DNA from 3 places in the Paenibacillus cucumis (ex Kampfer et al. 2016) genome. Region 2 is predicted to be linked to each of the others. Evidence: riboswitches for the same ligand, from Rfam matches in the RefSeq annotation. Region 2 holds a riboswitch; each other region holds the start of a gene.
The links. A riboswitch is a leader RNA that binds a small molecule or an ion and turns the genes downstream of it on or off. The one in region 2 is predicted to bind S-adenosylmethionine.

Region 1 (9,895 bases), on a different contig from region 2:
GTTTAAAAAAAGTGAGTTTATTACATTGTCCTGAAGCTGCGCTGGGCCATGTTGGAAAGTCCACCATCCGGTGATGTAGATCATTGGAGAGGTGGACTTTTGTTTGATGTCGGAGGTAGCAGGGCAACCTAAATCAAGTTGTAACGATTAACCGAACGTCACATAGCGCTTTAATTCATCTTCAGCTGTTCAACAGCTGTGAAAACATATATATTTTGCATCATCAGTGGAAAGAGGAGGTCTTCTATGCTACGTACGTTACTGGGAGAAAAGCCACGAGTGAATCAAGGGAAACTGAAACAAGCCATGGATACCATGGCGTTTACACTGGAGTCTTTTGAAAAACAGATGTATGTGGATCATGATCCGAACCATGATTATCGGAAGCTGTATGTATGGACACAGGGACTAATCTCTTCGTTGGATGAACTGGAGCAGAGTTATTTTGCCGCCGCACATTTTCGTAAAAAAGTAGTTGCAGGTTCAACGCGCGATATGAGTTCTGCTGAGAAATCTGAGTATGCCCGGTACGTTTATTTTTATAAAGATGCCTTTATTCGGTGCTTCGCGATTCTGGACAAATTGGGTACGGTCTTGAATGAAGTTTTCCAACTAAATACATCCAAAACCAAAGTGCATTTCTCCTATTATACCGTTCTGAGGCAATTCGAATATTATCGGGATCATCATGAGTTGGCGCAGCAATTAATTAAGATTAAGGAAGCGTACCGAGAACCGATGAGCAGATTGCGAAAGCGACGTAATATGGAGATTCATTACATGAATTCGGAAATGCAGGATGATTTGTGGCAGTTACATCAGACGTTGCGTGGCAAAGTGAAGCTGGAGGATCTGGATCAGCATCTTCTCGAGATGCAGCAAGGTGTAGATATGGTCTGTGAAACACTGAATATGGCCTATCGATACATCAATCGAATCTGGCGTAAACAGATTTTGAAACATTAGGTATAGCAATGATTTTAAATAATACCATTTGACAAATCGGAATACTTTGATTATACTGAGTTCCAGATCGAATCTTACATGGAATCGTGTCTTCAATACAGCATTTGATGCAGTTCGGTCATTATACTTGACGAACTACATGAAACTATATAATCCTACAACTTTATATTTCTCTTATCGAGAGTGGCGGAGGGACAGGCCCGATGAAGCCCGGCAACCGATCAACGATGATGACATGAATGGTTATCCTTGTTGATGTTAGGTGCTAATTCCTACAGAATCATGTTGCACATGATTTTGGCAGATGAGAAGGTCATTTCACGTGAAGAGCCATCTTTGTATCTGCAAAGGGCTCTTTTTTTGCGTAGAACGGGGAGTTTTCCCTTCCTTCGGGTAAAGATATATGTAGGTGATGGGGAAGGAGCAGTATTAGTGATTGAATTGGTTGGATTAACCAAAACATATGGCAGACGTGCCAAAACAACGACGGCGTTGTCACACCTTGATCTGAAGATTCAGAAGGGTGAGATTTTTGGAGTTATTGGTCACTCAGGTGCAGGGAAAAGCACATTGATCCGATGTATCAATTTACTTGAGCGCCCGACAGAAGGTGAGGTTTGGGTCGATGGTATTAACCTGACTGAGCTTAGCAAAAGTGAACTACAGCAGCAAAGACGCAAGATTGGTATGATCTTTCAGCATTTTAATCTGCTGTCTTCCGCAACGGTATACGACAATGTGGCTTTCCCTTTAAAACTGGTCAACACACCTAAGGATGCGATTGATCGCAAGGTGAAGGAAATGCTCGCTCTGGTTGGTCTGGAGCAGCATAGCAGCAAATATCCGGCACAGCTGTCTGGCGGACAGAAGCAACGGGTAGGGATAGCGAGAGCTCTGGCAAGTGACCCGAGTGTACTTCTTTGTGATGAGGCAACTTCGGCACTTGATCCGCAAACAACAAATTCGATTCTGAAGTTATTGCTGGATATTAATGAAAAGTATAATCTGACCATTGTGCTGATTACACACGAGATGCATGTCATCCAGAACATTTGCGACCGGGTAGCCGTTATCCATCAAGGTGGCATCGTGGAGCAAGGCCCAGTGACGGAAGTGTTCCTGAAACCGCAACATGCGATCACGCGGGATTTTGTCTCACGTGACAGCGAAGGTGGACTGGCACTGGAGGAAACGGTTATGGCAAATGCAGGGACGGAGTTGCCAGCAGGTGTTTCTTCCAAGTTAGTGAAGGTTTCATTTCTTGGAGATAAAACCTATGAGGCGATTCTGTCGAGAACAGTTCGTAAAACAGGTGTGGATTTCGCTATTCTGCAAGGTACAATCTCTACAATCAAGCAGGTTCCTTACGGTCAACTGACGGTACGTTTTGAAGGTGACTCCGCTGCGATTGAACAGACCTTGTCTGAACTAACCGCAGAAGGACTTGATGTGGAGGTGCTCCGATAATGGATTTTTCCAAAGTACGCTGGGAAGAGGTCGGTACGGCCTCCATTGAAACATTGCAGATTCTTGCTGTATCCGGTTTGTTTACTGTTCTCTTGGGTTTGCCCCTTGGTGTCATTCTGTTTATGACAGGCCGTTCGGCTTCACCTAGTTCAAAGCTAACCTACATCATATTATCTGTTATTGTTAATATTTTACGTTCGGTACCTTTCATCATATTAATTGTTGCTCTTATTCCGTTTACGCGTACGCTGGTGGGCACCGCTACAGGTGTGCTTGGTGTCATTCCACCGCTGGTTATCTCGGCTGCTCCGTATTTTGCACGTCTGGTGGAGAATACTTTACGTGAAGTGGACCGCGGTGTCATTGAAGCAGCTCAGGCAATGGGGGCATCTACAGCTCAGATCGTCAGACGGGTGTTGTTACCTGAGGCTTTACCTGGCTTGCTTGCCGGAATTACAATTACCATCGTTACGTTGGTGTCCTATACGGCCATGGCGGGTATGGTCGGCGGTGGAGGTCTGGGTACACTGGCCATTAACTATGGATACTATCGATATCAGAATGAGATCATGATTATTTCTGTTGTATCCATGATTATACTGGTTCAGCTCTTACAGATGATTGGCGATCGTCTGGTCATTTATTTCACCCGGAAATAACAGATAGATTGAAAAATAAAAATGCGAAGGGGTTTTACAGATGAAAAAATGGTCTATTATTTTACTCAGCTTGATGATGATTGCCGTGCTCGCAGCTTGCGGCAACAACAAGAAATCCGACAGTGGTGCGGATAACGCAGCAGGTGCTCCGCGTACCGTTGAATTGAAAGTCGGTGCTTCGCCTACACCACATGCTGAAATTCTGGAAAGCATCAAACCTGAACTTGAAGCACAAGGCATTCGTTTACAAGTGGTGACGTTTAACGACTATGTGCAACCTAACCAACAGCTGGCAGATAAGAAACTGGACGCAAACTTTTTCCAGCATCAGCCTTACCTTGATACAGAGAACAAAGAGCGCGGATTCAACCTTGTTGCTGTGACTCCAGTCCATGTTGAGCCTTTCGGTGGTTACTCCAAAAAGATTAAATCCCTGGATGAACTGAAAGATGGCGCTAAAGTGGCTATTCCAAACGACCCATCGAATGGTGGACGTGCACTCTTGTTGCTTGCGAAAAAAGGTCTGATCACCCTCAAAGATGATACAAACATCGCATCCACTAAACAGGACATTACGGCGAATCCGAAAAACCTGGAAATCATCGAACTGGATGCAGCCATGATGCCTCGTCAGCTGGATGAAGCTGATCTGGTATTTATCAATGCAAACTATGCGCTGGAAGCAAACCTCAATCCATCTAAAGATGCATTGTTGATCGAAGATCTGCAAGGCAACCCATATGCTAACATTCTCGTGTCCCGTGAAGATAACAAAGATGCGGATGCTATCAAAAAACTGGCAGAAGCTCTCCACTCCGAAACGGTGAAAAAATTCATCAAAGAACGTTACCAAGGTGCAGTTGAACCTGCATTTTAAGTTGTTAAAGCGAGCGCATGATCTTAAATAGCTGAAAGCCCCGCATGATCTCTTAAAGAGGCCTGCGGGGCTTTACTATTTCTGAGTCCTGGGCTTCCGCCGAAGTTTTATGAAGATGAATGCAGCAACACACGCAGTAACAATGAAGATCATGCCTTTTCTGATTAGAGTCTGCCGTTCCACTTTCTTGGTAGCGGCTATGCCATCACCGCCCGGAATAAGATGTATGAGACCAAGCTCTGATTTTTTATCAAGGGAAGCATTAAATTCCTGGTATGTATGACCGTTTTTGATTTTAATATTTTGGAGTACCATTTCTTCAAACTGTTTTCGACTTTCTTCAAAATAATAACTTGGAGTTACAAGTATGACGCTAATATACCCTTCACGTGTTAACAAGTTTACTTTATAATATACGACTCCTCCCTGTAGAGGATCTCGCAAACCTATGGAATAGCGTAATTGATGTTTACTTTCTTCATACACAGGCTCAACATCCCAACGTAGCACGGAGGATTGATTTTCTGAGCTCGCTTTCTCATGCTGTCCTTCAGGACTCTGCTTGTAACTTTCCAGGAGTTCATCGGCATCTAATTCATTTTTGTCATGATCGTCGACATTTCCTATGTCGTGGTATTCAAAAATGACGTTCCAATACAACTGCATGTTCATGTTATAAAGAGAGCCAATTTCAGTACCGTTCGGAGGAGGAGGATTTTCTTTCATAAACCTCTTGGTATTTTCTTTATCAAAAAAAACGAGATTTTCCGGTACGTTTACTGAAGCTATATCCTCCAAAGATACTGTTGTAGGGCCACTCTGCCATTCAAATCCATCGGCTGAACCAAAATTTTCTGCAGCAACTTTCATGGTTGAAAATGGAAGCGAGGTAAGGAGAAGCAAGGTGAAGACGAAGGGGATACATAACTTTTTCATTTCATTAATCCTTTCAGACGATGTAAGCAGCAATTTACAACTTAGTATTTCATGCCGTTATTATCATAAGGCACAATGACCTACTGAGATTATCATAGCAATTGAATTTAGATCAAGGCATTTCTGGATATGAAGGTATATTTGCACAGTAAAACAACTGGAACAGATTGTGAAGAGCTACAAGTTGTGAGAGGCGGATAAATCTTTTATACTGGATAAGTGACTGCTCTTTGAAGAGGGGGATGAACGTGAAGGGAAAGATTGCCCTCATAACGGGAAGTGCCAAAGGTCTTGGTAAAATGACAGCCCTCAGTCTGGCGGATCAGGGATGCCACATTGCCCTTAATTATGTGCATAGCAGAACAGAAGCCGAATCGTTGCAAGCTCAGATAATCGCCAAAGGGGTGCGTTGCATTGCCGTTCAGGCGGATATATCCAAAGTAGAAGAGATGCACACACTCGTTACAGAGGTAGAGACACAGCTGGGTCATGTAGATATTCTGGTGAATAATGCTGGTCCATTTGTACGAGAGCGTCGGGTGTTCGCAGATTATTCTGAAGCTGAAGTGCAGATGTTAGTGCAGGGCAACCTGCTCGGGCCAATGATTCTGGATCAGCTTGTTTTGCCGGAAATGCGCCGCAAGCAGTGGGGACGTATTATTCATTTTGGCTTCAGTCACGCGGGTGAAGCAAGATCCTGGCCTCATCGTGCCGTGTATGCTGCTGCCAAAGTAGGTCTGGTTTCGTTTACCAAGACTCTTGCTGTTGAAGAGGCACCTTATGGGATTACGGTCAATATGGTTTGCCCCGGGGATATTCGTGGTGCGAACAAAGAGAAAATGATTGATGAGATTGCGGGCATAACTGATAAAGAAACACCAAGAGGTCGGCCTGGCAGTGGTGAAGATATTGCGCGAGTGATCACGTACCTGTGTCTGGATCATTCGGATTTTATAACAGGTAACATTATGGATGTATCTGGAGGACTTGATCCGATCCGGCCTACTATCTGATGGAATTACAAAAAAAGAGCCTCTCGCTTCTTGCGAAGCGAAAGGCTCTCTGAGGTTTATTTCGTGAAGGATTGATTAGAATACTTGTACAACTTCTTGTACACCCTCAACTTCTTCAAGAAGGGCGCGTTCAATCCCGGCTTTTAAGGTAATGGTGGAGCTTGGGCAACTGCCGCAGGCACCGACCAGTTTCAGCTTAATGATGCCGTCCTCCACATCGACCAGTTCCACGTCACCGCCATCGCGTTGCAGGAACGGACGAAGTTTATCAAGCACATCAGATACCTCATCATACATGGTGCTTTGTGCGTTTTCGCTCATATTGTTCAACTCCTTTCCTTCCTATATTATATTACAAATGACCATAAATTAAAATGGTCAAACAAAGCAGGTGAACTGAAATGAGACCAATTATTGAATTTTGTGCTAACAATATGCATTTTGGCACGGATGAAGTCATGGATCAATTGGATGAAAATCCAGACTATGACGTGATTGAATACGGCTGCCTGACCAATTGTGGTCAATGTTATATGACACCTTTTGCCTTGGTCAATGGTGAAGTCGTAACCACAGATAAAGTAGAAGATCTATATAACGCCATTCTAGCCAAAATAGCCGAAGCGGATGCCTGGGACGCGCTGGATCTCGATTAACCTCAATTAACCGAGATGACGCTTGGACATCCAGAGCACACCGCTTTTCAGAATACGAGGCACTCGTCCCATCATGGACGTTTTGCCCATCAGCCCAAATCCAGCTTTCTTGCCAAGCGCGCCCAGTGTGCCGCGAAGCTTAAGAGGCTGCGGATTGGGCTTTTCGCCTTTCCAGAGGGCATGCTGAATATGAGCGATCTGTTCACCCTGAACCTCCGCAGCCTGACCACTCGGTGCATAAGGTACACTGGCACAGTCACCTACCACGTAAACGTCGGTATAATCCGGAATCTGATAATACTCATTTAATACAACACGACCTTGAGGGTCTTTCGTTACATCGAGGTCTTGAACGACTTTGACTGGTTGAATGCCTGCCGTCCATACAACAGCATCCGTTTGAATCTGTTCATCGCGGTTGTAGATGGCGTTAGGCTCGACTCGCGAGATAGCAATATGTCCTCGTGCTTCAACCTGATGTTCGCCGAACCATTCGTGAACATAAGAGGAGAGACGTTGAGGGAATGCGGATAATACACGTTCACCGCGATCCAGAATACTGATATTCAGATCCGGTCTGCTTTCGCGTAATTCGGCTGCCATCTCAACACCACTTAGGCCACCGCCCACAATGTGAACATGCCCATAAGCTTTTACCTCATTCAGACGCAGGTACGTCTCGCGTGTTTTGCTGAAACTCTGAATGGTACAGCTGTATTCTTCAGCACCAGGTGTATTGTGGAAACGATCCGTACAACCTAGTCCAATCACAAGTTTGTCATATTCAAGCGGTTCCTGACCTTCGAATTCAATCTGACGCTGCTCCAGATTAATGGCTGTAACCTCACCGAAACGATGTGTTACTTTCTCATTTACCGGAAAATGGATACGCAGGTCGTAATCGGATACTGTTCCTGCTGCGAGTGCGTAATATTCGGTCTTTAATCCTTGAAAGGGGCTGCGATCCACCAGTACAATTTGCGTATCTGACGGGATTTTACCTTCCAGAAGTTCCTTGATGATCGTGAGGCCGCCATAACCGCCTCCAAGAATGACGAAATTTTTCATGACTCGGCTTCCTTTCTGCATCAGTCCCATTGCTGGGGCTGTAACCTGCGGAGTAGCTATGTCCTCACATAGCTGCTCCGTGTGTTGTTTTAGTTTAAATAATTTGAATAATTCATAATGAAAAGATGAAAATTTGAAATATGTGATCACAGTTAAGCATCACTCTGATCAAACGTCCCCCCCTGATTGAAGAAAGTATCGTTCTTTGATGAGTGATGCTTCTGCTGCTGTAGCCTTTGCCTAGATCGATGAAACTAATCAGAGCTATTCGTAAACTTGAATTTCATTGTAGAACGTATCACGTTCTACTGGAATACGTCCCGCACCCTTAATAAGCCATATGAGCTCTTTACGTGTAAGGCCTTCAGGTGTGAGAGCACCTGCGGCATGACTAATCCGTTCGCGAACAATCGTACCATGTGCATCTGAAGCACCGAATCCAAGGGCAACTTGAGCCAGCTGTGGACCGATGTTAATGAAGTATGCTTTGATATGATCGATGTTATCCAGCATCAGTCGGCTGATCGCAATTGTTTTGAGATCCTCATAAGCCGAGTTACGACGCATAATGCTTGCGTTTTTACTTTTTGGCTGCATGGAAAGCGGAATAAAGACCATGAATCCGTTGGTCTCGTCTTGCAGTTCACGAATCTGCACCATATGATTGACACGGTCCTCATAGGATTCGATCGATCCATACAACATCGTCGTATGTGTACGCATGCCGAGCTCATGAGCTGTGCGGTGCACCTCAAGATAACGATCCACGTTGGCTTTGTCTACACGCATTTTTTTGCGGTATTCATCCGAGAGAATCTCAGCGCCGCCACCAGTCAGTGTTTTCAGGCCGGCTTTTTGCAACTCCTGCAGAACTTCCTTGATGCTCAGGCCGCTAATGCGGGTGAAGAAATCAATCTCTGCCGCAGTGTAAGCTTTCAGCGTGACATCCGGATATTTTTCGTTTAAAGCACGTAGTGAATCGACATAATATTGAAAAGGAACATGGTTGTTATGTCCACCTACAATATGGAACTCACGCACGCCTGGATGAATATGCTGTTCCACATAGTCGATCATATCCGGACCGGATAACGTATAAGAGCCTTCCTCACCCTGGTCTTTGCGGAAATTACAAAATGCGCAGCGAGCTTCGCATACGTTGGTGAAATAAAGGCTCATGTTCTCAATAAAATAGACTTTCTTGCCGTTCTTCCGCAGATTGGCCTCATTGGCCAGCTGGCCCAAAGTCAGCAGATCATCTGTTTGATACAGATATACGCCGTCTTCTACGCTCAGCCTTACGCCGTTCTGTACTTTCTCAACGATTTCAGCCATTCTTTTGTCGGTGAACGGTGTTACCAATGTAGACATGCTGTTTCCTCCTGTTCTTTACCGGAATTCGAGTTGTGGTGTGTTGAACCAATAAACAGAAATACATAGCAAAGATGCGGTCAACTGCCGCCTTCCTGTGAAAGACTAACTCTTATTACCCGGTGCAGCGTATGCTGCAATCGAAAAGTTTATTTTTTCAAAAGGAGTCAAAGTGACTCTATATGCATTGGGGACTGAGAAACAGTCTCGAAATGTGAAAAAAATTACAACTCCATATATGACCAACATCCGAATATCTCATGACAAAATATTGACATTTTCAGAGTGACCACCTATCCATTATAAACCTCGTGTCGCAGGGGTTCAATACACTGGGAAGAAAAAGGAGTTCAGGGGGAACGCGGAAGCGGGCAAACATGACTTGAGCCCCTTGACGGAGTGGAGTATAATTTGAAGGAAGAGTGATGAAAAGGAGAGTGACCTGGCATGATTAGTATCAGCGAAACGGCTGCAGACCGATTGAAAGAGATGCTTGCACAGCAAGAGACCCCTGGAATGTTCCTGCGTCTTGGCGTAGCACCGGGCGGTTGTACCGGATTTTCGTACGCCATGGGCTTTGACGATAAAGAGTCCGATGAGGATATATATATGGACATTCAGGACATGAAAGTCGTTGTGGAGAAAGAAAATGTGAAATATTTGAATGGACTTGAAATTGATTTTGAAGATTCCGGCATGTCTGGCGGATTCACCATTCACAACCCGAACGCAGTAGCTACATGCGGCTGCGGCTCATCCTTCCGTACACGTGAAGAAGCAGGGGTACCGGATAAAGATTGTTAATCTGCGAATAGTATGGGGTTGAGCGTGTCAATTCATTAAAGCGTTCAAAAAGATACAACGGTTAAGGCACATTTTTCG
Region 2 (9,895 bases):
TTTGCGAACATTCTTTATTTTATGGTGATTGCCGCCTTCGAAATTCGGGTGATGGCTGACGTTACCGGAATGTATCTGCTCGAACGTACCCCTACTTGGGCCATTGTGATGGTGTTTATGTGGATTGGAATCTATCTGATCTCTGGCGGACTTCCAGTCATCGTGCGTGTGTTTGAGATCATTTTGCCGATTACCTTGGTCATATTTGTGATGGAAATTTTGCTTAGTAATCAGTTGTTCGAGATCGGTAATCTCAGACCTGTACTTGGAGAGGGCATCATGCCTGTTGTTAAAGGGTTGAAACCTTCCTTGCTCTCATATACAGGTTATGAAGTGATGCTGGTCATTACGGCATATATGCAAAATCCGAAGAAAAGCAATAAGGCCATGACTTGGGGGCTGGGCATATCTACATCGATTTATTTGATCACGGTCGTTATGGTCGTTGGCAGTTTATCGCTCGATGGAATTAAAACGAGAACCTGGCCAACGCTGGATCTGGTTCGAAGTTTTGAGATTCAGGGTTTGATCTTTGAGCGCTTCGAATCATTATTGCTGGTCATCTGGATTTTGCAGATTTTTTCTACATTTGCCATCACCCATTATTGCGCTTCTGTGGGGATTCGTGATCTGTTTAAAGCTAAAAAGATGCGGACCATTATGTACTGTCTTCTACCGTTTATCTATTTGGCAGCCATGGTTCCCAAAAATGTATATGAAACATTTGCACTAGGTGACATGCTGGGCAATGCATCTGTCGTTTTGTTTGCCATCATGCCTTTGGTATTGTTACTGCTGAGCATTATTCGAAAAAAGGGAGGTAAGCATGCATGATTCCAATCCGGTGGATGCGTATCATCTCTGCGTTACTGATTCTCGGTCTGATCTCCGGGTGCTGGAGCAGCCGGGAAATTGAGGATTTGAGCCTGTATGTTGGTCTCGGCATTGATGTTGGCAAGGAAACCGAGTTTGAGAAAAAAATAGCAGCCCAGGGAGGGGGCTATCCCAAAGAAGATAATGTCACCGCAACCGTTCAGATTGCTCCAGGGAAATCGAGTGGTCAGCAGAGCGATGAGGGAGGGTCACCTTCTTCTGGAAAATCATCCTACTCCAATGAACAACTTACCGGGGATTCGTTGCTTCAAATATTTCGTCAGTTTTCCTTACGCCGAGATCGTCCGCTCATTGGACATCATCTGAAAGTTATCGTGATTTCCAAAGATATTGCTAAAAAGTATGGACTACAACAGTTGCTTGATTTTGTGCTGCGGGATAACGATATTCGCCCCAATTGCCTTGTGCTGATTAGCCATCACCGTGCGCTGGATGTACTCACTTCGAGAGATCCTTCCCGGATTCCAGCCTTTTATCTTACGGGTATCACAAATAATTCGTACATCTCCAATAAGATACTGGAGCCGGTTTCGCTAGCCAAACTGGATGCGGAGATGCAGTCTGGATCCAGCTTTTTGCTTCAAAATGTGTTGAATGCAGATGGCGAGGATAAATTTTCAGGAGGCAGCATCTTTAAAGCGAAGACAACGAAATATATCGGGGAGCTTAGCCAAACCGACCTGGAAGCATTATCTTGGATTAAGCCCAAGGAAAAGGCGGGCGGGGTCATTAAAACATACAGTAAAGAAGGCTTCACTGTCCTCTATGAAATTAAGAAAAAGACCACAAAAATCATTCCGAAGGTAGTTCGAGGGGACATCTCATTTCACGTCAAGGCAGAGTCCGAAGGCTGGCTAATGGAGGATTGGCGTTCCCCTGAAAAAGAAGAGAAGGGAGCCTATCTGAAGGAACTGGAGAAGGATTTTGCCAAAATCGTAGATCAACAGATCGATCAAATGCTCTATAAACTCCAGCATACGTATAAAGCTGACGTTGCCGGTTTTCGGGACAGCATTCGCATCCATTATCCAAAAACGTGGAAAAAGGTAAAAGATAACTGGGATGAAGTGTTTGCGACAGTACCTATTACCTATGAGATTAAAACGAGTATTATAAATCCGGGTTCCTCTACAGAGTAGCTCTATACTCCCGTTCGCAAAAACTTTATGTGTTAATTTCAGCACAAGAATATGGAAAGCTCTGCTTGGGTCGGTTATCGTGTTTATTTAAATGTTGACACATCAGGCAGCAGTCGATATAGTTATACAAAATCATTTTCTTATCCAGAGAGGTGGAGGGACTGGCCCTTAGAAACCTCAGCAACAGATCTGAAGGATACTGTGCTAATTCCAGCGGGTGAAAGCCTGATAGATAGGAGCGTTTGTTTTTATTTGTCAGTTACGGCGCACTCTTCAGGAAAGAGTGGGTCTTTTTTGTTTGTTCTGGATGAAGAAGCAGGGAGCAGGTTATATGGAGAATAGTAACGATAAAGGCCAATTTCAGCGAAAAATGCAAACGAGGCATGTAGTTATGCTCTCTCTTGGTGGCGTCATAGGAACAGGACTGTTCCTTAGCTCAGGGTATACCATTCAACAAGCCGGACCGCTCGGTACGATTTTGTCCTATTTGATCGGTGCTTTGGTGGTGTACCTGGTGATGCTCTGTCTTGGCGAACTGTCTGTGCATATGCCGGAGACGGGTGCATTCCATAGTTATGCGGCTAAATACATTGGACCAGCGACAGGATACACGGTGGCCTGGCTGTACTGGCTTACTTGGACCGTAGCGCTCGGATCAGAATTTACAGCCGCAGGACTGCTTATGCAACGCTGGTTTCCGTCTGTGAACGTCTGGATCTGGAGTGCGTTGTTTGCCGTGATGATCTTCCTGTTTAATGCGTTCACGGTAAAACTTTTTGCCGAATCAGAATTTTGGTTCTCCTTGGTGAAAGTGATGACGATTGTCATCTTTATTATTCTTGGTGGTGCTGCCATGTTTGGTATTATTCCGATGGCAAATGCTGAACCGGCTCCGTTCTTTTCCAACATTACAGCGTCTGGGTGGTTCCCATACGGGGCAACTGCGATTCTGATGACGATGCTGGCGGTCAATTTTGCCTTTTCGGGTACGGAACTGATTGGTATTGCCGCAGGCGAAACGGAAAATCCGGAAAAAACCATTCCGAAGGCCATTCACACCACGCTGTGGCGTTTGATTATTTTCTTTATTGGCACGATCGTTATTCTGTCTGCTTTGTTGCCGATGTCAGATGCGAGCGTGCTGGAGAGTCCGTTCGTTGCTGTCATGGAGCGGATCGGTGTTCCATATGCCGCCGACATCATGAACTTTGTTATTTTAACGGCGATTCTATCGGCAGCGAATTCGGGGTTATATGCTTCATCACGGATGCTCTGGTCATTGGCGGATAAAAAGACGATCTCTCCATGGTTTGCGCGCCTGACGAAACGCGGAGTACCTTTCAATGCGCTTGTGCTCAGCATGGCTGGTGGAGCACTGGCTTTATTGTCCAGCATCATTGCACCCGGGACGGTCTATATTACACTTGTATCCATCTCGGGTCTTGCTGTGGTAGTTGTCTGGATGAGCATCAGCGTGTCTCAATACATGTTCCGTAGACAGTATCTGCGGGAAGGACATGACGTGAAAGACCTGGTTTACCGAACGCCGCTGTATCCATTTGTGCCTATCGTTTCATTTGTATTGTGCCTCGCATCCTGCATAGGTATCGCTTTTGACCCAACACAGCGGATTGCTTTATACTGTGGTATTCCATTCATTATTTTGTGTTATATCGTGTATTATTGGACGGATCGTACGAAGAAGAAAAGAGGGCTGACTTCATGACTCAACGTGAGCAAACGAATGATATAAATGTGGTTCAACGTATTCTGGACGAGTATCGAATTATGATTCTGGATGGAGCACTGGCGACGGAACTGGAACAGCATGGCTGTGATCTGGATGACCCGCTCTGGTCTGCACGTGTGTTGCTGGAGAACCCGGATGTTATCGTGAACGTGCATGCTGATTATTTCCGAGCAGGGGCAGATTGTGCAATAACCTCCAGTTATCAGGCAACAGTGGAGGGCTTCCGCAAGCGTGGCATTGGAGAAGAGGCTGCCCTGGATCTGATTCGCAAAACAGTAGAGCTGGCGGCGAAGGCCAGAGATGATGTGTGGGCAGAAGTGCAGGGAGCCACAGTAGCTGAAGGTTCAACAGGACAGCTTGTTGACATTTCTTCGGGACGAGCCGAGAACGTGGGGAACGAGCAGAGTGAATATCGTACTGGTGAACACACTAGTGGCGAGAAGTTGCGTCGTCCGCGACCTGTCGTTGCTGGCTCTGTCGGCCCATACGGTGCCTATCTGGCAGATGGTTCGGAATATGTGGGACATTACGGTGTATCAGATGAGACACTGGCTGCATTTCACCGACCTCGCATGGCTGCGCTAATTGAAGCAGGAGCTGACATTCTGGCCTTCGAGACGATTCCTTCGTTGCAGGAGGCTCGTGTTCTTGTAGAATTGCTTAAGGAGTTTCCAGAGGCTTATGCGTGGCTTTCTTTTTCATTAAAAGATGGGACAAGCATCAGCGAGGGAACATCGCTTGAGGTATGCGCACAGACATTTGGCTCTGAACGGCAGATTGCGGCAATCGGCCTGAATTGCGCTCCAATGGAAGTGGTCACAGAAGCCATTGGTATCCTGCGCCAAGCCTGCGATAAACCGATCATCGTGTACCCGAATTCAGGCGAGATTTACGATGCCGAGACCAAAACATGGAGCGGGCAAGGCTCTTGTGGCAGCATGAAGGATGCATCGGAACAATGGGTTGCTGCTGGTGCGCAGATTATTGGCGGATGCTGCCGCACAACACCACATCAGATTAGCGAGCTGGCGAAGAAGTGGCGTAGTTAGTAGCCCGAATTTTTTATAGAACAAACCTGAATAAGAACATAAAAATGTATATAAACATAAAAAACTTATATAATCTCCAAGAGCCCGTACCTTTTTCTAAATAGGTAAGGGCTCTTTTAGGTTCCTTTTAGGTTATTCAATAACTAACATACGTGGTGATGCCTTGCGAATTTCCTGAGATGCCAGCCAGCATCCAATCGTCGCTGCCAATATACTCAAACAGGCGAATAGCAGAATGCCCCATCCATTCAGAACCAAGGGAAGGTGTACGATTCCATATCCTGAGAGAACTTGTTCAAGTAACCGGGGAAGAAGATAGACGCCCGCAATAATGCCAAACATTGAACCTATCAGGGATAACGATGCGACACCAAACGTGAGAGATGAACGAATACTACTGGATGTCATACCTATTGATTTGTAGATGCCATACGTCTTGTTTTCTTTGCGAATACTGATCCGGCAGGTACTGAAGATGATCATAAAGGTAACGGTGATGAACAGTAGACCAATCAGAGCCATTGGATATATAAGAATGTTTGCCGCTTCTGCAAAAACGGAATCCAGCAGCGTTTTTTGCGTGACGATGGAAGCAGAGTCTCTGAACCGCTCATTCAGTTGGGCTGCAATTGCCCCTGCTTGTGATGGGTCGGTGACATTAATAAAGGCAACATCTACATCACTGTAACTTGGATTTACGTTCTTAACCGCCTGAACGGTGATTCTCCCGGATACCGACATGTTTGCGATTGCTTGATAGATACCCGAAATGATGAATGTGCGCTTCTCTCCTTCAACGTAAAGATCGATAAGGTCTCCCAAATCCTTGTTTAACATCTTGGCCACACTGACTCCGATTGAAATTTCATTCTCGCGTTCAGGGTTATTTCCTCTTAACGTCTCGAATCCGGAGTCCTTATAGCTCCCGTCCAATACACCCAAATAAAGACTGATCGATGGACGGGTTGTATGGTTTTCCAAAACTTCGGAGGGAATTACGCCGGTAAGGTTTCCCTGCCAGCCCACATTTTTGATGCGGTGATCTTCTTCCAGTACACGTTGAAGTGCTGCTTTTGGAAATGTCGTTTTGTCTACGACCACAGCAGCAATGTTGGCATTGTCATACCCCCATTGGGCTGCCGTCTGATTGATTCCGATGATGCTGGTCAGAACAACATATCCGAAGACAAGAACGGAAGCGGCTACTGATGTCAGAAGGAGCATTAAGACGGAACTTTTGCTATTTTTGATCAAACTACGTAAACCGATGACCCAAGAAACAGGCAGCTTTCCAAATGAAGCGATATGTGCTAGTGGTGAATTCATTCGTTGCACCATGCGTACATTGTCGCTCTCTGACATACCGTAACGAATGGCCTGAACAGGCTCGATCTTACGAGCTTTTTTGGCATATAACACGACAAATGCAATAACCAAGACGAGTAACAGCAGCCCTACAACAATAGCAGCTCCAATGCCCTCAATTGCAAGATCACCCTGGTCAGTCCGCAGGGATGATACGGAGATGTTGATGATGAATTTGGAGACGAATACGCTAAGTACCACCCCGGGAAGAACGGCGATGATGGACAACAGAGCATATTGAATAACGTAGGTAGCAATGGTTGCTCGGGAGGTCAATCCAAGCGACTTAAGGATACCTATCGTTTTGTAGTTGGACAGAATGGCATCGGATATGGTGAAGCCAATCGTAATGAGGGCAATCATCATCATGACGGTCCCTAAGAATATCATAATGAAACCGATGATCTGGTTGATGATTAGATAGAAGGATGAGATACTTTCGAATTCCATTTTGGTTTCCAGAAATGGAGCACCCATCTCGCTTGTATAGCGGTCCCAGTAGCTGGGGCTCGTACTGTAATCATCAAAATGTATGCCCATCATGTGATGTTCTTTGCCTGCAAGCGTGCTGAAATCATGTTGATAATCGCCAGGGTTCATCCAGATTCTTGCCGTATTGCTGAACGGTGCTCCGTAAGGAACATCTACAACAACCGCTGATACGGTGAGACTTAGCGTAGAAGGTCCCGTTCTGAATTGAACGACATCACCGACATTAATGTTATAACTGTAGGCCATCGAAGTAGGAATCCATACATTTCCTTGTGCGGGAGACGGGCTTTCTTTACCGGATGCAAATACGAGTTGATCTACATTCCATGGAGGTGGAGGGGTGTTCATCATATACAGATAAATGTTGGGGATATCCACATTATCCAAGGTCATGCCTGACAACGTACGGTAAGTAAGCAAAGGCGAGACCTGAACACCGTTCTGAGCGGCCCACCAGTCATACACCGTTTGGGGATCATTTAGATCTTTTTCGAATGTCAACATCTGATGCGATCCGTTTGTTCGGCTATGCATTTCCTTGAACTGATGACCTGTGTTCGCCAAAATGATAACGGAAGTGCACACGAGAAGGGTGGAAAGTAATATAAGCAGGGTAATAAACAGGTTTTGGATTTTATTTTGAGTGAGATAAGAAAAACTCAGCTTCAGGATGGCAGCCATAAATTACTCCTTCCCCGATACAAAAGCGAAGACAATGGACTCCCGCTCCGGAATTTGATGCTCGTGATATTTGTCGAATTCCAGAATACCGCCGATTTTACCATCCTGGATCAAGATCAGACGATCAGCCCGGCAAGCGGCTTGGATGTCATGGGTTACCATCACGACGGACTGTCCTTCCCGGTTCATATCTGTCAGGATGTCGAGCACCGCTCTTCCATGTTCGAAGTTTAAACTTCCGGTAGGCTCATCAGCGAACAGGATATCCGGTGAATTGATGAGTGCACGGGCAATCGCAGCCCGTTGTTGCTGACCCCCGGAGGTCTGGGAGGGCAGGCGATTGTGTTGTTCATAGATGTCCATGTCGCGCATAAGTTGTTTCGCCCGCGCTTGAACCTCATTTTTTTTGTTTCTGGCGATGTACCCGGGAAGAGCGATGTTTTCGTGAATAGAAAGGTCGGGAACAAGGTTGATGCTTTGATAGATGTACCCGATTCGACGTGTGCGGAATGCAGACAATTCTCGTTCGCTATAGGTATCAATACGTTGATTTTGAAAATAAACCTCGCCAGCAGTGACTTGGTCCAGTCCACTCAGTAAATATAACAGCGTAGATTTGCCTGAACCGGAATTACCCATGATCACAGTGAAATCCCCTTCATAGATATCGAGATTAACGTTACGAATCGCATGGTACTGTTCACTCCCGGTCTGGTAGGTTTTACACAAATTTTTGGCACGAATGATGGATGTTTTGTTCAAGCAGATTCACTCCCCGTTGCAGTATATCGTTCATCATAAAGGGAAGATATTGAGAAACCCTTATCCAAATATAAATAAAGTATTACAAACCTAGGACAGCTCAGAGTTAAAAAGGTATTCATGATCAGTATCCCTTCATTGCTATTTGTCACCTCAACATAAGGACAGACTGAACTGAAAGAGAGTTTCTTGACCATTTTTGCTGGAAAAATGAATCTGCCCTCCATGCGCTTCAATGATGCTTTTGCAGATCGAGAGGCCAAGTCCTGTTCCTTCCTGAATTGGAGTGGAATAGGGGGAAGAGGAAGAGCCACCTCTAAAATACCGTTCAAATACAAACGGCATGTCCTGAGCCTGTATGCCTCGCCCCGAATCAGTGATGGTCAGCTTGAACTGTCCCGAGTGAACCTCGGCATGAATGCGGATATAATCACCGGGAGCAGTATGTTTAAGTGCATTAGATACCAGATTGGAGACGACCTGTTCTATGCGTACCGGATCAATCCGAATAAGTACGTCAGGGATAGGGCTAGGCTGTACGTAGGTCAATCCGTGGGATTGCACGATATGTGCAATGGGTCTCAGCATATTTTCGAAGACGGAACGACTGTATCGTTCTTGTGGCTCAACCGAGATCTGCCCAAGCTCATGTAAGGCGTGAACGAGCAAATCCTCTACTAGCCGGGCTGTTTTGTCTGTATGGATCTGCATAATATCCAAATATTCTTTGAGAGTATCCTCATCTTCGCATACCCCTTGGGAGATCGCATCTATGTATGCCTTTATCGTGGTAATGGGAGTCTTGAGATCATGAGAGATATTGGTGATGAGCTCTTTCTGAGTCTTTTCCTGCCTCATGCGCTGTGTACTCAAATGCATAAGCTCCATCCGCATCAAGTCCAGCATAGCGTAGAGGTCACCTATTTCGTCCGTGCGTTGATATTGGATTTTCTCGTCGTATTTGCCTTTAAGAATCGATTCGGCATGATGTTTCAGCTGATTGACCGGGGTTAACATCTGTCCTTTGATCCGGCGAACGATGGTGTATAGAAGAAACATGAGCAGAAGGGAAAGTATGATTACTGCAACCAGCAAGAATATGGGAACAGTAGACGTCTTGTGAGCAAATACAAGAGATTGGGGTACGGTGAAAATAACATTTCCGACCTGATGGCCATTTGGCTTTGGGCTTCCCATAACGGGAAAAGCAATATCCAGCAATTCATTACCGTCCGCAATCTGTAACACATCTGCCAAATTGTAATGTAACGCAGATCTAAGGTTTACTAATGTGCCTTCGGATGATGGTACAGAGGAAAGTATGATTAGACCATCCAATCCTACATAGGAAAAAGGAATGTTTTCTTTGCTCGCTGTGGCGCGGATTTGCTCCTGAACAACAGGGTTAGCAAGACGATTATGATTTTGCTCCAATTCAAGCAGTATCGGGTTAACCTTCAGGCGCACCTGATTAATCATCGGTGCAGACTCACTGGAAGAAGGAGATGTGAGCATATGAAGGAATAAGCCAAGGCTACACAGCAGAATTAGAAGTAGGATTGCTAATGATAATTTCAGCCATCGTGTAGACCAGTTATGTAGTGACATGAACGCTTCTCCATTCGTGCTTAGTCATGATTAAACTTGTATCCGACTCCCCAGACGGTTTTTAGAAGGGTTGGATGAGAGGCATCGTGTTCGATCTTTTCCCGCAGTCTGCGTATGTACACCGTTACTGTATTTTCATCTCCGTAAGCGTCGAA
Region 3 (9,895 bases), on a different contig from region 2:
AACAAATTATCCAGAGTGTTTGATCAGCATGAGCAGATTGCCCAGTTATGGATTGGCGAGGAGGAGAATACTTGGCACTTGGGATGGAGTCGTTATGAAGCAGGGGATCGGGAAGATACGATCTGGTATGAAGGCCATTCGTGGGAAGAGCTGATGCACATATATCGTCATCAACTTGCCATGCAGATGAGCGAAGGGTATCGTCCATTGATGCATGGGTTGTACAACGAAAATGAGGATCTGAAGCTACGTAGTTATGCAGGCCAGCGTCTGCATTGTTTTAGTGAATTATACGGAAATGAACAATTGTATGAGGATTTATGCACATGGCGCAGGCAAAAAGCGGCTTCGGATCGGAAGGCTCCTTATTTTGTAGCGACGAATCGTTTGTTGCGGCTGATCAGTGCGTTTGTTCCACATACGATGGATGAGCTGATGCAACTGCCGGGTGTTGGTGAGAGCAAAGCAGCAGAATATGGGCTGGAATGGCTTGAAATGATGAGTGGAATCGAACAATCGAGACCTTTTCCGTTAGACTGGGTGTACATCGTATTGCAAGAAGAAGAGTACGAAAGTTGGTTATATAAGCAGAAAGAGCAGAAGTACAAGCAGGAACTGGATAAATTCATTACGCGTAAGCACGTGCTGGAAGGCATGAAAGAGGGACAAACCTTAGAAGAGATCGTGAATCGATCTGGTCTAACCCGGCGTGAATTAATCGAACTGCTCGAAACATTGGATCTGGAAGGGTATGACACGGATTCATTGCTGGATGTAGAACTGGCTGTTATGCCTGAGACTGAACAAGAGGCGGTATGGAATGCATATGAGGAGTTAGGAGATACATTTCTGAAGCCTGTGTTACATAAAGTTTACGGAGGAGAGCGCCCTGAAGGAGGGAGCTTGGAGCAAGTTTATGAACGGTTACGGATGATACGCATCCGTTTTCGGAGACATACTGAAACAGAGCGTAATGTTGGTTAGCTAAAATACGCCGTGAGGCGGTGATATTAAAAAAGACGAAGTCGTCCCTGTGAAGGAGCGCTTCGTCTTATTCTTTAAATGGTATGATATAGCGGTCGTTTCAGATCCAGTCTTTTTTACGGAAAATAAAGAACATCGTCAGGCCGAGTGTAATCATCAGGCCGATAACAGCATAATACCCGTATTTCCAATGTAATTCAGGCATGTTGTCAAAGTTCATTCCATAAATACCGGTGATAACGGTCAGAGGCATGAACACGGTGGTGATGGCGGTAAACACACGCATGATCTCATTCGCGCGGTTAGCGATACTGGACTGGTAGGCTTCTCGCAAGTTGCCCATCAGATCGCGGTACGTTTCAAAGGTTTCCGATATTTTTACGGCGTTCTCGTAAATGTCGCTGAAATATTTTTGCAGCTGATCATCAATGAGACGCAGATCTTTTTTGTTGAGTGTATTGATGACCTCCTTTTGAGGTCCCAGTACTTTTTTCAGCCACAAAATCTCGCTTCGCAGACCGATAATCTCATTCAGATGTGACTTTTTGGTATGCATCAGAATGTCTTCCTCAAGTTTCTCAATTCGCGCTTCAATTCGATCACCAACGGTGAAGTAATTGTCCACAATCAAGTCAACAAGCAAGTAGAGAAGACGATCTGGACTGCTGATTTCCTGTTCCCAGAGAATCGGCTTCAATGTACGTAGTTCGCTGATCTTTTGTTTGGTAACCGTAATGATAAAATGTCTACCGAGAAAGAGATTGACTGCACGCAGGAAGATCTCTTCATCATCGAAACGAATGCTATTAATCACGATAAAATAATGGTTCTCATAAATCTCAATCTTCGGACGCTGTTCTTCATCACTCAAGCAATCTTCAACAGCCAGATCATGCATGGAGAACAGCGGCTGAAGTACAGCCAAATCGTCCACGTCCGCATCAATCCAGTAGAATCCTTCTGCTGGTGGAGTCAGCGCTTGCTGAATGTCATCCACCGGGATAAATACACCGTTGTTAACCAACCGGATTTTCATGTTATCTACTCCTTCTGCACCCGCCGTCTTGGCGGATTTTCATCGTTAATATGGGCGCAAAAGAACAGATCAGCCGGTCGGCAGCGGAGCCTGTTATCAGGACTGTACTGCGTCATCAATCTATAATCAAACGGAAGAAACGTCCCGCTGCCGACATGCTGATGTCAATTCTCTATGCAGTTGTTCGGAATTCGACTGCCAGTTGGGCCTCGGGTCGCCATCCATTTAATATGTCACCTCTCACATAAGGGCTTATAAACACTTGTCTAGTATACCGCTGGTCTAGGGTGCTTTCAAGCGCAAAAATGTGTCTATTTCACGCTCTGAGGCAGTGTATGACAACGGATGATGAACGGTTCCGAGTTTAGGTTCAAAACCAATCAACTGGTTCTTGACGTGAGGGCAGTAATGTTTTAAAGTAAAAGTTAATATATCTGAATTAAAATTGAATACAGCGAAATCTTATCAAGAGTAGGTGGAGGGACCAGCCCGATGAAACCCGGCAACCGGCGATATAACGCACGGTGCTAATTCTTGCAGCGACCAAGCATCCTTGTGATGCTGTTGTAACTGAGAGATGAGAGAGGCGCATATCTGTTTACATATGACCTTTCTCGGAATCCGAGAGAGGTCTTTGTCATATGCAGAGCTTCTCAGAGCGTGATTTTCGCACCAGATGCGACCCATGAAAAAGGAGGAGTCAACTCACTATGCCAATTAAAATTCCAGACACATTACCAGCCAAAGAAGTGCTTGAGAGCGAGAATATTTTCGTCATGGACGAATCATCCGCATACAAGCAGGATATTCGTCCGCTCCGGATCGCCATACTGAATCTGATGCCTACGAAGGAAACGACGGAAACGCAATTGCTTCGTCTGGTAGGTAATACACCGATTCAAGTGGATGTTGTGCTGGTACACCCCAAATCCCACACTTCCAAGAACACATCTCAAGAATACTTGGATCTGTTTTATAAAACATTTGATGAGATCCAGCATCGCCGTTTTGACGGGATGATCATTACCGGTGCACCGGTAGAGCAAATGGATTTTGAGGACGTGAATTATTGGGAAGAGATTCAGGAAATCTTTGAATGGACCAAAACGAATGTAACTTCGACGATGCATATATGTTGGGCTTCTCAAGCAGGTCTATACCACCATTTTGATGTACCCAAAGTTCCGCTGGATGAAAAGTGTTTTGGCGTATTCCCGCATACGATCAACAAACCTCATGTTCCGATACTGCGTGGATTTGATGAAGTGTTCAACGTTCCACACTCCCGTCACACGGAGGTAAGACGTGAGGATATTGAGAAAAATGATAAACTCGAAATTTTGGCAGAGTCCGAAGAAGCAGGAGTATTCCTGGTTGCCACCAAGGACGGTAAGCAAATTTTTGCCACAGGACATGCCGAGTATGATCCGTTTTCATTGAAATGGGAATATGACCGTGATGTTGCCAAGGGATTGGACATCGCGCTGCCGAAGTACTACTATCCAAAGGACGATCCTTCTCGGATACCTCCGGCTACATGGCGTGCACACGCTAACTTATTATTCTCTAACTGGCTCAATTACTATGTGTATCAGGAAACCCCTTACGATATTGGCCCACAAATCTAATCAAGATTACAGGAGGATGCAGTAATGGAAGATAACAAGTTGAAAATTGAAAGCCGTTTAGCTCAAATTGGGTCCATCAATGAACCCGTAACAGGTGCTGTTAACTTTCCGATCTATCAATCCACTGCGTTTCGTCACCCGAAGCTGGGACAAAGCACGGGGTTTGATTACATCCGTACAACAAACCCAACGCGCAAAGTGTTAGAGGAAGCAGCAGCGGCTCTGGAGTCCGGTGATGCAGGTTTTGCTTGTAGCTCGGGCATGGCAGCACTGCAAACGATCTTTGCGATGTTCGGCCAAGGGGATCACCTGATCGTTTCTCTTGACCTGTATGGCGGTACATATCGCCTGTTGGAACGGATTTTATCCCGGTTCGGTGTAACCGCAAGTTATGTAGATACGAACGATCTGGAAGCATTGGAGAACATCCGTCAGCCGAATACAAAGGCTGTTTTCATCGAGACACCAACTAATCCGCTCATGATGATTACGGACATTCAAGCTGTTGCTTCTTGGGCGAAAAAACACAATCTATTAACCATTGTAGATAATACGCTACTGACTCCATTCTTCCAGCGTCCGATTGAACTTGGTGCCGATATTATCATCCATAGTGCGACTAAATATCTGGGCGGACATAATGATGTGCTCGCTGGATTGATCATCACCAAAGGTGAAGCCTTGTCTGCCGAGATGGCGTTCCTTCATAATTCCATTGGAGCTGTGTTATCACCGAGTGATTCATATCAATTGATGAAAGGCATGAAAACACTGGCTCTTCGCATGGAACGTCATGAATATAACGCCCTAACGATTGCGAAGTTCCTCTTGGAACATCCGGCTGTAGCTGAAGTGTTCCACCCTGGTTTGTCCGATCACCCTGGATATGAAGTTCAGCGTAAGCAGTCTTCCGGCAATACAGGCATTTTTTCGTTTAAAGTGAAGGATGCACGCTATGTTGAGCCATTGCTGCGTCATATCCAATTGATTGCATTTGCAGAAAGTCTCGGTGGTGTAGAATCACTCATGACCTATCCTGCGGTACAGACCCATGCGGATATTCCGCTTGAAATTCGCGACGCTGTAGGTGTGGACGATCGTCTGCTTCGCTTCTCGGTAGGCATCGAACATGCAGAAGATTTGATCGCGGATCTGAATGAAGCATTGCTGGCAGCACAGAAGGAAGTTGAAGGAGGCGTAACCTCATGAGTGAATCGAGTAACCATAAGCCCAGTACGTCGGAGCTGAAGTTTGACACCAAGCTGCTTCACTTTGGAGATGAAATTGATAAAACAACAGGTGCCTCAAGTGTACCGATTTATCAAGCTTCCACGTTCCATCACTTTGATATCTTTAATCCGCCGCAACATGATTATAGCCGTTCAGGTAATCCGACTCGTCAGGCTCTGGAAGATTACATTGCGCTCCTTGAGGGCGGGGTACGCGGATTTGCATACTCGTCAGGGATGTCTGCAATCTCCAGTGTGTTCATGATGTTCTCCGCAGGGGATCATATCATCGTAACGGAAGATGTATACGGTGGAACATATCGTCTACTCACAACGATACTAAGTCGGATGCAGATAGAGACTACTTTTGTTGACATGACCGACATTGAACAAGTCAAAGCAGCAATCAAGCCTAACACGAAGGCCGTATACATGGAAACACCTTCCAATCCGACCTTGAAGATTACGGATATTGCCGCAGTGACGTCCTGGTCCAAGGAGCATGATTTGATTACCATTCTGGATAATACGTTTATGACACCGTACTATCAGCGTCCTATTGAGCTCGGCGTAGATATCGTTGTACATAGTGCTACGAAGTTTCTCGGTGGTCACAGTGATGTGCTGGCTGGTCTGGCTGTTGCGCGTACAGACGAGCTGGGCAGACAATTGAAACAGTTGCAAAACGGACTAGGTACCGTTCTCGGAGCTCAGGAATCTTGGCTTCTGATGCGCGGGATGAAGACCCTGGGTGCGCGGATGGCTCACAGTGAACAGAGTACTGCCAAACTGGCCGTATGGCTCAAAGGGCGTCAGGATATAACAGCCGTGTATTACCCTGGACTTGAGGATCATCCGGGCCGTGAAGCGCATGAGCGTCAGTCGACAGGTTACGGTGCCGTAGTATCGTTTGACGTCGGTTCAGGTGATCGTGCAAAAGCTGTCCTGAATCAGGTGAAACTGCCCATTGTAGCTGTAAGTCTGGGAGCAGTGGAGAGCATACTTTCGTACCCAACGATGATGTCTCATGCAGCTATGCCTGCGGAAGTTCGACATGAGCGTGGAATTACCGATGGATTGCTGCGTTTCTCTGTAGGGCTTGAGGATATTGATGATCTGATTGCTGATCTCGAGCAAGCGTTGCAGGCTACGCTATAAATTGAACGACTAAATAGGTGCATTTTAAAATCGGATGCAGCTAGCATTCAAACGGTTTTCATATGTCAAAATTTTAACTTATTTTATAAGCACCTTTTCATAAGGTGCTTTTTTTCACATGTAACCTGTGTTACGATATGTAGAGTACAAAAATGCGATATTACAGCCACGACTTGCTTTTTGCTAACAAGCCGGGAGTGATCGTCGTATTATTTTCTCTTTACGAGGGAGGCTTTTTTACGATGAGTACGGTAGACCGTATCTTAGATAAAGCCCTTCGGGGCGAACGTTTAGACTTGGAAGACACGATTCAGTTATTTGAATCAGACGAAGTGGACAAAATCGGGGCAGCTGCCAATGTAATCATGAAACGTATGCACCCTGAACCATACAGAACATTTGTTATTGGGCGTAACGTCAATTACACGAATGTGTGCGACGTATACTGCCGTTTTTGTGCTTTTTACCGCAGACCTGGTTCAGAAGAAGGTTATGTGCTTCCAGATGAAGTGATTTTCCAGAAAATCAAGGAAACTGAAGATGTCAACGGAACCGAAATTCTGATGCAAGGTGGAACGAATCCAAATCTGCCTTTCAGCTATTATACGGACTTGTTGAAAGCGATCAAGGAACGTTTCCCGAATATTACGATGCACTCTTTCTCACCAGCTGAGATTATGAAAATGGTTGAAGTATCCGATGGTCTTACGCTGGAAGAGGTAGTGCGTGCCATTCACGAGGCGGGACTTGACTCCTTGCCAGGTGGCGGAGCCGAGATTCTTGATGACCGTACACGCCGCAAAATCAGCCGTCTGAAAGGTTCATGGCGCGACTGGATGGATGTGATGCAGACTGCTCACCGAATCGGTATGAATACAACCGCTACGATGGTTATTGGTCTGGGTGAATCCATGGAAGAGCGTGCGCTGCATCTGATGCGTGTACGTGAAGCGCAGGATGAGTGTATTGCCAATAAGTATGATTCTGAAGGCTTCCTCGCTTTTATTCCGTGGACATTCCAGCCAGATAATACGAACCTTAAGCTGGAGCGTCAAACTCCACAGGAGTACCTGAAAACGGTAGCGATTAGCCGTCTGGTGTTAGATAACATTAAAAACATCCAATCTTCCTGGGTCACAATGGGACCTGAAATCGGTAAGAAATCACTCGAATTCGGCTGTAATGACTTCGGCAGCACGATGATTGAAGAGAATGTTGTATCCTCCGCAGGAGCAACATACAAAGTGAACATTGAATCCATTCTGCGTCTGATTCGGGAGTCTGGTTATATTCCGGCACAGCGCAACACCCGTTACGATATTCTGCGTATGTTTGATGAAGAAAGCATTGTACCTAAAGATTTCGTAATGCAGAACTAATCCCTACATTTATAGAAAAGCAATATGGTTTTTAATTTATGTCACATCATGTGAAGTAAATAGCAACTCGTTCCGTTTAAAAGGGCCAAAGCAGGTTAAATCTGCTTTGGCCCTTTTCGTTGTGCGTACCTGATTCAGGTACAGTTCTCCTTTTATCCAGAATCGAGATCATTAAACAGTACATATTACGCATTTGACGATATGTTATATAGATTTTTAACTGATACAATGGAGGGACAGTTGTGTAGTCAAACCTGCTGGGAGGAACGAATCGATGAAAACAAGAAAATTGGGAAAGACAGCATTAGACGTACCTGTTTTGAGCTTTGGCGCATCATCACTGGGCTCTGTATTTCGTGATATTGACCGGGATGAAGGGATTCGTACCGTTCATGCAGCGATCGATGCAGGTATGAATTATATAGACGTGTCGCCGTACTACGGTTTAACCAAGGCGGAGACGGTACTCGGTGAAGCAATCCGTAGTTTGCCGCGTAGCTCTTATACGTTATCAACCAAAGCTGGACGGTATGGTGAGAACGAGTTTGATTTTTCTCGCAAGCGTATTTTGGAGAGTGTACAAGAGAGTCTGGCAAGGTTGCATACGGATTATCTTGATATTTTATTTTTACATGATATCGAGTTTGTGGCTCCTGAGATCATCATTGAAGAAGCTTTTCCAACATTGTTAGAACTGAAAGAGAAAGGCGTGATTCGTTACGCCGGAATCTGCGGTTTGCCGTTGCCTTTATTCGAAAAAATGTTGCCGCAGCTTGATGCGGATGCCATTATCTCCTATTGTCATTATGCTCTGAATGATACGTCATTGTTATCGCTACTGCCGTTACTCGAGGAAAAAGGGGTTGGACTTGTAAACGCTTCCCCACTTTCAATGGGATTGCTTAGCACGCGCGGAACACCGGCTTGGCATCCAGCGGGTGAACGGGTAAAAGAGCTTTGTTTGAAAGCTGCCCGCTTCTGCGAGGAACAAGGCAGTAATATCGCCAAGCTGGCAGTACAATTTTCTACAGCAAATGAACAAATCCCAACAACTCTCGTTAGTAGCGCGAGCCAGCAAAACATTGTCAACAACGCGGCCTGGGTTGAAGAACCTATAGATAAGCAACTTCTGGAAGAGGTATTACGTATTCTGGCTCCATTAAACAATGAAACTTGGCCGAGTGGTCGTGCTGAATATAACGGATAGTTAAATATATCGTCGAATGGATCTGAGGGGGAACAGTGATGAGAGCTATCGTATGTGAAGAAATTGATCGTTTGGTGCTGAAGGAACTGCCGCAGCCCGAAAGAGGTGAGGGAGAAGCACTGGTCGCTATCCAGCGAATTGGTATCTGTGGTACAGATTTGCATGCGTACAAAGGCAATCAGCCGTTTTTTACGTATCCTCGTATACTTGGTCATGAGCTTGCAGGTATCATCGAAGAGATTGGCCCAAACGAGGCAGGTTTACAGCCGGGAGACCAGGTAAGCATTATTCCTTATCTGCATTGTGGACATTGTATTGCTTGTCGTTCAGGCAAAACCAATTGTTGTGCATCCATGCAAGTGATGGGTGTACATGTGGACGGTGGGATGAGAGAACGGATTACAGTGCCTGTTTCCCATCTGCTGAGAGCAGAGGGGTTAACATTAGATGAGACAGCTATGGTTGAACCACTTAGCATTGGGGCTCATGCTGTGCGCAGAGCTGCACTTCAACCAGGAGAGCGTGTCGTTGTTATTGGAGCCGGACCTATCGGGCTGGGAGTCATGGCCTTTGCCAAACAAGCAGGTGCATACGTTATTGCTGTGGATCGAAATCTGGACAGGCTGGAATTGAGCCGAACCTGGGCCGGTGTGGATGAGATCGTGCAGGCGGATGAACAGGCTCTGCAGCGGGTATCCGAGATTACTGGCGGTGATTATGCCACGGCTGTATTTGATGCGACAGGTAACGTACATTCCATGAATGGGGCGATACCTTATGTGGCTCACGGTGGACAGTTGATTTTTGTTGGACTGGTGAAAGCCGACATTACGTTCCATGACCCGGAATTTCACAAGCGTGAGATGAGTATGCTGGGCAGCCGGAATGCAACACGTGAGGATTTTGAACAGGTGTTATCGACGTTGCGTGACAAAAAATTAACGATGGATGGTTATATCACACATCGAGCACCTTTTGAAGAGCTGCCAACCGCAATGGACACTTGGCTGTTACCCGAATCACAAGTGGTTAAAGCAATCGTAGAATTATAATTTTTACAATTTGAAGGTGTGTACGAAGAAACGCTCTCTTCCCGGTCAATGAGCAATGGAGAACGATCCATCGGTTCATGGGAAGAGAGCGTTTTGTTATATCGTTATTTTCGCTAGCTATTTCATTTTTCTGGATTCGAGATAATACCTGCGTGAGGGTCAATGTGCCGAACAATGGATTTTAACCAGATCATTTCCAGGAAATGGACTTCGTAATAAAGT

Region 1: linked by a shared signal. The riboswitch ahead of H7T88_RS19675 (methionine ABC transporter ATP-binding protein) and the one ahead of mmuP (S-methylmethionine permease) in region 2 are both predicted to bind S-adenosylmethionine.
Region 3: linked by a shared signal. The riboswitch ahead of metA (homoserine O-acetyltransferase MetA) and the one ahead of mmuP (S-methylmethionine permease) in region 2 are both predicted to bind S-adenosylmethionine.

The regions. Positions count from the first base shown of each region.
Region 1 covers NZ_JACLIC010000033.1:58,486-68,380, reverse strand. Annotated here, with positions in the region: gene H7T88_RS19680 (Cthe_2314 family HEPN domain-containing protein) at 247-966, shown strand; SAM riboswitch class I at 1,138-1,277, shown strand; gene H7T88_RS19675 (methionine ABC transporter ATP-binding protein) at 1,399-2,433, shown strand; gene H7T88_RS19670 (methionine ABC transporter permease) at 2,433-3,092, shown strand; gene H7T88_RS19665 (MetQ/NlpA family ABC transporter substrate-binding protein) at 3,133-3,969, shown strand; gene H7T88_RS19660 (DUF2167 domain-containing protein) at 4,045-4,905, opposite strand; gene H7T88_RS19655 (SDR family oxidoreductase) at 5,154-5,918, shown strand; gene H7T88_RS19650 (NifU family protein) at 5,994-6,239, opposite strand; gene H7T88_RS19645 (YuzB family protein) at 6,320-6,574, shown strand; gene H7T88_RS19640 (NAD(P)/FAD-dependent oxidoreductase) at 6,581-7,642, opposite strand; gene mqnE (aminofutalosine synthase MqnE) at 7,907-9,013, opposite strand; gene H7T88_RS19630 (HesB/IscA family protein) at 9,461-9,817, shown strand.
Region 2 covers NZ_JACLIC010000006.1:62,023-71,917, forward strand. Annotated here, with positions in the region: gene H7T88_RS02885 (GerAB/ArcD/ProY family transporter) at 1-834, shown strand, start outside; gene H7T88_RS02890 (Ger(x)C family spore germination protein) at 831-2,033, shown strand; SAM riboswitch class I at 2,171-2,272, shown strand; gene mmuP (S-methylmethionine permease) at 2,365-3,759, shown strand; gene mmuM (homocysteine S-methyltransferase) at 3,756-4,832, shown strand; gene H7T88_RS02905 (ABC transporter permease) at 4,965-7,370, opposite strand; gene H7T88_RS02910 (ABC transporter ATP-binding protein) at 7,374-8,132, opposite strand; gene H7T88_RS02915 (sensor histidine kinase) at 8,286-9,740, opposite strand; gene H7T88_RS02920 (response regulator transcription factor) at 9,761-9,895, opposite strand, start outside.
Region 3 covers NZ_JACLIC010000002.1:4,754-14,648, forward strand. Annotated here, with positions in the region: gene H7T88_RS00035 (HRDC domain-containing protein) at 1-984, shown strand, start outside; gene corA (magnesium/cobalt transporter CorA) at 1,085-2,020, opposite strand; SAM riboswitch class I at 2,480-2,604, shown strand; gene metA (homoserine O-acetyltransferase MetA) at 2,731-3,648, shown strand; gene H7T88_RS00050 (aminotransferase class I/II-fold pyridoxal phosphate-dependent enzyme) at 3,673-4,857, shown strand; gene H7T88_RS00055 (trans-sulfuration enzyme family protein) at 4,854-6,035, shown strand; gene mqnC (cyclic dehypoxanthinyl futalosine synthase) at 6,278-7,414, shown strand; gene H7T88_RS00065 (aldo/keto reductase) at 7,689-8,621, shown strand; gene H7T88_RS00070 (zinc-binding alcohol dehydrogenase family protein) at 8,660-9,673, shown strand; gene H7T88_RS00075 (YitT family protein) at 9,796-9,895, opposite strand, start outside.